Linked DNA regions of Bernardetia sp. MNP-M8. The protein of the gene in region 2 interacts with the protein of the main gene of each other region in a pairwise test. Links are inferred from orthologs where the notes say so. Each region holds a gene or a part of one and is shown on either strand. Other genes may lie near its edges. The genes, in order: uvrA and uvrB.

Region 1 (3,848 bases), 3.2 Mb from region 2 along the record:
CTTGTAAAATAGGACTGTTTGAAAGAATTGTAATTGAATTTGTCATATTTTTATTAAAAAGTAATTTATGAAAGTTATATTTATGTGATTAACTCTATCAATATATTCAATGAAAATGTATTTAGAAGAATTATCGTTTTTTTTCGTTCAAAATTGGTAGCTATATCTTTTTCATTTCCAGTAAAATTTTCTTCAAGTGATTTCATAATTTTTATACAGTTAGTTCTATTGATTACAAAAGTAAATTTATAACCTTTCTTTCAAATTAACGAAAAACCTACCCTCACAAACCCAAATCTTGCTAAAATTCTAACCAAAAGGCTATAAATTTGTTACCTTTGTTTAGCGTAAAAAATAATATAGAAATTTACTTCCCTAGAATATAATTATGGCATCAGCTACTCCCAAAAAAAACAAAAGTAAGACGACAAAACAATCAAAAAGCAAAACAGAACAAACTAAAACAGTTGTAGATTCTATTCATTCGAATGGAAATCATCCTAACACAACCGATTTTATAGAGATTTTTGGAGCAAGAGAGCATAATTTGAAAGATATTGATATTTCTTTTCCTCGTCAGCAACTCATTGTCATTACTGGGATTAGTGGAAGTGGAAAATCGTCGCTTGCCTTTGATACCATTTATGCAGAGGGGCAGCGTCGTTATATGGAGAGTTTTTCGGCGTATGCACGTTCTTTTTTGGGAAACTTGGAGCGTCCAGATGTGGATAAAATTAATGGCTTGAGTCCAGTAATTAGCATCGAACAAAAAACGACTTCCAAAAATCCACGCTCAACGGTAGGAACGACAACAGAAATTTACGATTTTATGCGCTTGCTTTATGCTCGTGCAGGTATTGCCTATTCGTACAATACAGGTGAACGAATGATTCGCCAAACAGAAGAACAGATTTTAGAGATAATTTTTGAAGATTATAAAGATAAAAAATTGGTGCTTCTTGCGCCAGTTGTAAAAGGACGTAAAGGACATTATAGAGAGCTTTTTGTACAGCTTCGTAAAAGTGGTTATACAAAAGTTAGAATTGATGGAGAAATAATGGAACTTGTTCCCAAAATGCAAACTGACCGTTACAAAACGCACGATATTGAGGTAGTTGTGGACAGAATTATTGTTACCAAAGATGATGAAAAGCGAATCATGGCATCACTCAAAACGGCTATGAAAGTAGGTAATGGAATTGTGATGGTTCAAGAACATGAGAGTACGAAAGCTCGTTTTTTCTCTCGTTTTTTGATGTGTCCCACTACAGGAATTGCGTATGACGAACCAGCACCAAATATTTTTTCGTTCAATTCGCCTTATGGAATGTGTCAGACCTGTAATGGTTTGGGCAAAATCGAACAGCTTACTGAAGAGTCTATTATTCCAGATGAAACATTAAGTATTAGTAGAGGAGCGATTGCGCCTTTGGGAGAATACCGTGATACGTATTTTTTTAAGAAATTGGCTGCCTTTATGAAAAGTCAAAAGGTAAATATTACGACTATTTGGAAAGAAATTGATAAGAAAATCCAACAAAAAATACTTTATGGTTCGAAAGAAATTGTAAAAGTAAAAGCCAAGTCTTCTGACAGAACATGGAACAGTGAATTTGAAGGTGTCATCGATTATTTAGAAAAATATCAATTAGAAAGTGGAAGTTCGAAACAACAATCAAGTTTACAAGATTATTTGACCATTACAGTTTGTCCAGATTGTGATGGAGCAAGGCTCAAAAAAGAATCTTTATATTTCAAAATTGCAGACAAAAATATATCTGAATTAGCTCAAAAAGACATCAATCAGTTAGGAGAATTTTTTGAAAACATTGAAAGCCGTTTGGAAGCAAGACAAAATATTATTGCTGCCGAAATCTTGAAAGAAATTAGAAAACGAATCGGATTTTTGTTGGATGTGGGTTTGGATTATCTAACCCTTGATCGACCTGTAAGAACGCTTTCAGGTGGAGAAGCACAACGTATTCGTTTGGCAACTCAAATCGGAACTCAACTTGTCGGAGTTTTGTATATTTTGGATGAGCCAAGTATAGGACTTCATTCAAGAGATAATGTAAAACTGATAAAGGCGTTACAAGATTTGCGTGATTTGGGAAATACAGTAATTGTTGTCGAACATGATAAAGATATGATGTTGGCAGCCGATTATTTGATAGACATAGGACCAGGTGCAGGAAGACATGGAGGACGAGTGGTAGAAGCAGGAACGCCAACCGAATTTTTGAAGGGAAATAGCACAACAGCGCAATATCTAAATAATCAAAAACGCATAGAAGTTCCGACAGAACGCAGAAAAGGAAACGACAAAGAGCTGGTTTTGAAAGGTGCGATAGGAAATAATTTGAGAAATGTTACAGCACATTTTCCATTGGGCAAACTGATTTGTATTACAGGCGTTTCAGGTTCTGGAAAATCTACATTGATTCATGACACGCTTTATCCAATTCTGAACAAACATATTTACAGAGGAGTCAAAACGCCTTTAGAGTATAAAGAAATTGAAGGTTTAAAGAATATTGATAAGGTTATTGAAGTCGATCAGTCTCCTATTGGTCGTACTCCTCGCTCAAATCCTGCTACTTATACAGGTGTTTTTACAGATATTCGTGCTTTGTTTACACAGCTTCCAGAGGCAAAAGTTAGAGGTTACAAACCAGGGAGATTTTCGTTTAATGTAAAAGGTGGACGTTGTGAAGAGTGTGAAGGTGCAGGACGCAAACTTATAGAAATGGACTTTTTGCCAGATGTTCATGTAGAATGTCCGATGTGTAAAGGAAAACGCTACAACAGAGAAACTTTAGAAATTCGTTTTAAAGGAAAATCTATTGCCGATGTTTTAGATATGAGTGTAGAAGAAGCATCAGAGTTTTTTGCTAATCAGCCTAATATTTTACGCAGAATCAAAACGCTCAATGATGTTGGTTTGGGTTATATTACTTTAGGACAACATGCCACAACTCTTTCAGGTGGAGAAGCACAACGAGTAAAACTTTCAAGCGAACTTTCGAAAAAAGACACAGGAAAAACGTTTTATATTCTTGATGAACCTACAACAGGTTTGCACTTTAAAGATGTTCAGTTTTTACTAGATGTTTTGGATAAATTGGTAGGAAAAGGAAATACTGTTTTGGTCATCGAACACAACTTAGATGTAATTAAGGTAGCTGATTGGATTATAGATTTAGGTTTAGAAGGAGGCGCAGCAGGTGGACAGATTCTAGTAGAAGGAACTCCTGAAAAAGTAGCCAAAAATAAGAAAAGTTATACAGCTAAGTTTTTGAGAGAGGAATTGAAGTAGGTTTTTAAACTAAAAAAATATGATACGCATTGCTCTATTTTTATTGGTGTGCTTTATTGTGTCTTGTCAAACTGAAAATAATTCTTCTGTCATAGAAAACGATTCAAAAGACAGTGTTATAGTCAGTAACGAAAAATTGAAACCTAAAAAGAATAAATGGGAGGTTTCTGGTGTAATTTACAAGAGTGATGATTTTGAAATTGTAGGAGATACCACAATTGACAAGGATAAAATCTACTTTCATAAATTAAAATTCAATCCTTTCATTTGGTTTGAAGATTTTGAAGTTTCAAAAAAATACAAAGCAAATCAAGCAGCAATTAATTATAAAAGTAATCTGATTGCTAGGCAATATAAAACAATGCTAACCCAAGGTTATAAAAGTGAAGGGACTAATTTTGCAGGGCATTATTCACTAATTACTTGGGGGTGTGGTGCGCCTTGTGTTCATGGAGCGATAGTAGATGTTATTGATGGAAACGTATATGATTTACCACACAGTTCTATTGGTTATGACTTTAGAAAGAATAGT
Region 2 (3,257 bases):
AACTACACCATTATTGTCTATTTCGCTAGTTGCTACACCTGCAAAAGCAGAAGCCAAACGAGCAGGGTCATCAAATCCACCTGCATAACGACGGGCTTCTTCCATGCTTAGGGTTCTTCCTCCTGATAAAATCATTGCATTTTGTGGTGTTCCATGTTCTTCTTGTGCTGTAATGACGACTCCTTCCAATTCAAAACCATCATCTTTCAAACGCATTTCAACAACAGTTTCATTGACTGAATTGACAATCACTTCCATCTGACGAGTTTGAAAACTCACATAACTTACCTGCAAAATATGACGACCAATAGGAACATTTTTGATTTTGAAATTTCCTGCACTATCTGTAGTCACTCCCATTAGAGGTTCTATATCTAATATAATTACATTAGCGAAAGGTACAGGTTGTCCAGTTCCCTCTTCCAAAATTTTTCCACTGATAGTTTGTGTAAGTGTTTGGCTATTTGCCTTATCAATTAAAAATAAAGAAAAAAGAGTGAGTAGTGTAAATTTTGATAAATTGAAAAATGAATGAATTGCAGTTTTGTAAAAAGCAGCAAAATTAGTTTTCTTATTATTTGATTTATTTTGTAGTGTTTTCATTGTTGCGTTTTAAATTTGAGTGAATTAAGAAACTTTCTTTACTCAAACGACGCATACAAACCGTACTTACCCTACCTTTGTATTTATTTAAATCTTGTTAATTATTTTTATTAGCTTACTCTGCCTTCACTTTTTCCTCTCTCAAATTCTGTAATTCTTGCCATTCATCACGCAGTCGTGCAGCTTCCATAAAATTGAGTTCTTTGGCTGCCGTTTCCATTTTTCGTTTGGTTTGGTCAATTACTTTCGATAGTTCTTTTATATTCATTCCCTTAATAACTGGGTCAATAACGATAGTCATTTTAGATTCTTCATAGAATTCTTTTGGTAATGATTTAGCATCTGCAACCGAAGTTTGTTGCATAATAGCTTCCTTAGATTTGAAAACAGTTGTTGGTGTAATTCCATTGGCTTCGTTGTATTCTTGTTGAATTTTACGACGACGGTTTGTCTCATCAATCGAAAGGCGCATTGAAGGGGTAATTTTGTCAGCATACATAACCACATGACCGTTTGAGTTACGAGCAGCACGTCCGATAGTCTGAATAAGCGAACGTTCGTTTCTCAAAAATCCTTCTTTATCTGCATCTAAAATAGCCACCAAAGAAACTTCTGGCAAATCCAATCCTTCACGTAACATATTTACTCCAATCAAAACATCAATTACACCCAAACGAAGTTCACGAATAATTTCTATTCTATCCAAAATCTTTACGTCAGAGTGAATATAACGTACTTTCATTTGTAGCTGCTCAAAATAACGACTGAGTTCTTCTGCCATTCTTTTGGTAATTGTGGTAACTAAAGCACGTTCTCCATTGGCTATCGTTTTATCAATTTCATTCAAAAGGTCGTCGATTTGTGTGCGTGTCGGACGCACCTCAATAAGTGGATCAAGAAGCCCAGTAGGTCGGATAATCTGTTCTACAATAACGCCTTCACTTTTTTGCAATTCATAATCAGCAGGAGTAGCTGTAACAAAAACAGCTTGGTCAATCATCGATTCAAATTCATTGAAAGTAAGTGGACGATTATCAAGCGCAGCAGGAAGTCTAAAACCATGATCAACAAGCGAAATTTTACGAGAACGGTCGCCTCCCCACATCGCACGAATTTGTGGAACAGTTACGTGGCTCTCATCAATTATCAATAAAAAATCTTTTGGGAAATAATCTAACAAACAAAATGAACGTTCGCCAGCCTTACGATTATCAAAATAGCGTGAATAATTCTCAATTCCAGAACAATAACCTAACTCTTTCATCATTTCCAAATCCGATTCGGTGCGTTCTTTTACACGAGCAGCTTCTTCAAAACGTCCGTCATTTTCATAAAAACGGATTCTGTCTTCTAAGTCAATTTCTATTTCTTCCATCGCTCTTGTAATAGTGTCTTTGCTCGTTACAAACAAACTAGCAGCAAACAAAAGCATATAATCTTCATCATTGATTTTCTTTCCCGAAACTGGATCTATGCGCTGAATTGCCTCTATTTCATCTCCCCAAAAGTAAATTCGGTATGCAATATCAGCATACGCAGGATAAATATCGACGGTATCTCCTTTTACTCTGAATGTTCCTCGTGCAAATTCTTCTTCGCTTCGGCTATACATAATGGCTACCAAATCCAATAAAAAGGCATTGAGAGAAATTTGGTCGCCTGTACTTATTTTCAAGCTGTTTTCTGCAAACTCATTCGGATTTCCCAAACCATAAATACAAGAAACAGAAGCAATTACGATTACATCTTTTCGTCCAGACAGAAGAGATGCTGTTGTACTCAATCTTAGTTTTTCAATATCTTGATTGATTGCTAAATCTTTTTCGATATAGGTATCTGATGCCGAAATATAGGCTTCTGGCTGATAATAATCATAATAAGAAATAAAATATTCGACTGCATTATCAGGAAAAAATTGTTTAAATTCTCCGTAAAGCTGAGCTGCCAAGGTTTTATTATGACTAATAATCAGTGTCGGACGACCAAGTTTTTCAATGACATTTGCCATCGTAAATGTTTTACCTGAGCCTGTTACACCCAAAAGCACTTGAAAGTCTTCACCTTCTTCGATGCCTTTTACTAAAGCAGCAATGGCTTTTGGTTGATCGCCTGTTGGTTTGTAGGGAGAATCTATACGGAAATTCATATTTGAGTCTTCAGTTATCAGTAAACAGTTATCAGTAAATTTCTTTTTTTGTTTCTTCGAAACTCTCTAAAATTTCTGATTAATCTAAACAAAGATAACTAACTAATACGAAAATGTTTTTTGAATTTTGGAGAAATTATTTTGAAAGGTAAGACAAATGCACAAAATTTTTCTGTGTCTATTTAATTAAAGCAAATCATACTAGTTATTCACTTTGTAAATTGATATTACTCTGACAAATAAAATTTCGTGCATTTGACCTAGTAGAAATTCACAAAGCTATATTAAATCTGTAATGTCTTTTACTCCAAGTTGTGCCGTTTTGATAAAACCTTCGCCATAATTTACTTGAATAGCTTGTCCAAACTCTTTTGCTCGTGCTTCCAAAAACTGCACAAAACGAGGCGAAGAAATAAATGTTTCTTCTTCATCAGATTGATAATTTGGATTATGAAATTGTGACTCAAAAGCTAAAATAGATTTCATTTTTTGTTCCCAAAACGGAGTT

The links.
Region 1: the proteins of uvrB (region 2) and uvrA interact in binary tests that used the Escherichia coli proteins (3 or more experiments, as listed by UniProt). The link is inferred for Bernardetia sp. MNP-M8 from one-to-one orthologs.

What each region holds. Positions count from the first base shown.
Region 1 is NZ_CP147012.1:3,773,385-3,777,232, forward strand. Bases 1-3,516 are described here. They hold uvrA (excinuclease ABC subunit UvrA), read left to right. Parts: upstream 1-388; coding sequence 389-3,316; downstream 3,317-3,516. Other genes in these bases: V9L04_RS15305 (hypothetical protein), read right to left, coding at 1-46; V9L04_RS15310 (hypothetical protein), read right to left, coding at 81-206; V9L04_RS15320 (hypothetical protein), read left to right, coding at 3,336-3,516. In the rest of the region: more of V9L04_RS15320, read left to right, coding at 3,517-3,848. UniProt on the Escherichia coli protein: The UvrABC repair system catalyzes the recognition and processing of DNA lesions. UvrA is an ATPase and a DNA-binding protein. A damage recognition complex composed of 2 UvrA and 2 UvrB subunits scans DNA for abnormalities.
Region 2 is NZ_CP147012.1:594,813-598,069, forward strand. The notes cover bases 235-3,159. They hold uvrB (excinuclease ABC subunit UvrB), read right to left. Parts: upstream 2,750-3,159; coding sequence 719-2,749; downstream 235-718. Other genes in these bases: V9L04_RS02590 (TonB-dependent receptor), read right to left, coding at 235-603; bshB1 (bacillithiol biosynthesis deacetylase BshB1), read right to left, coding at 3,029-3,159. In the rest of the region: more of V9L04_RS02590, read right to left, coding at 1-234; more of bshB1, read right to left, coding at 3,160-3,257. UniProt on the Escherichia coli protein: The UvrABC repair system catalyzes the recognition and processing of DNA lesions. A damage recognition complex composed of 2 UvrA and 2 UvrB subunits scans DNA for abnormalities.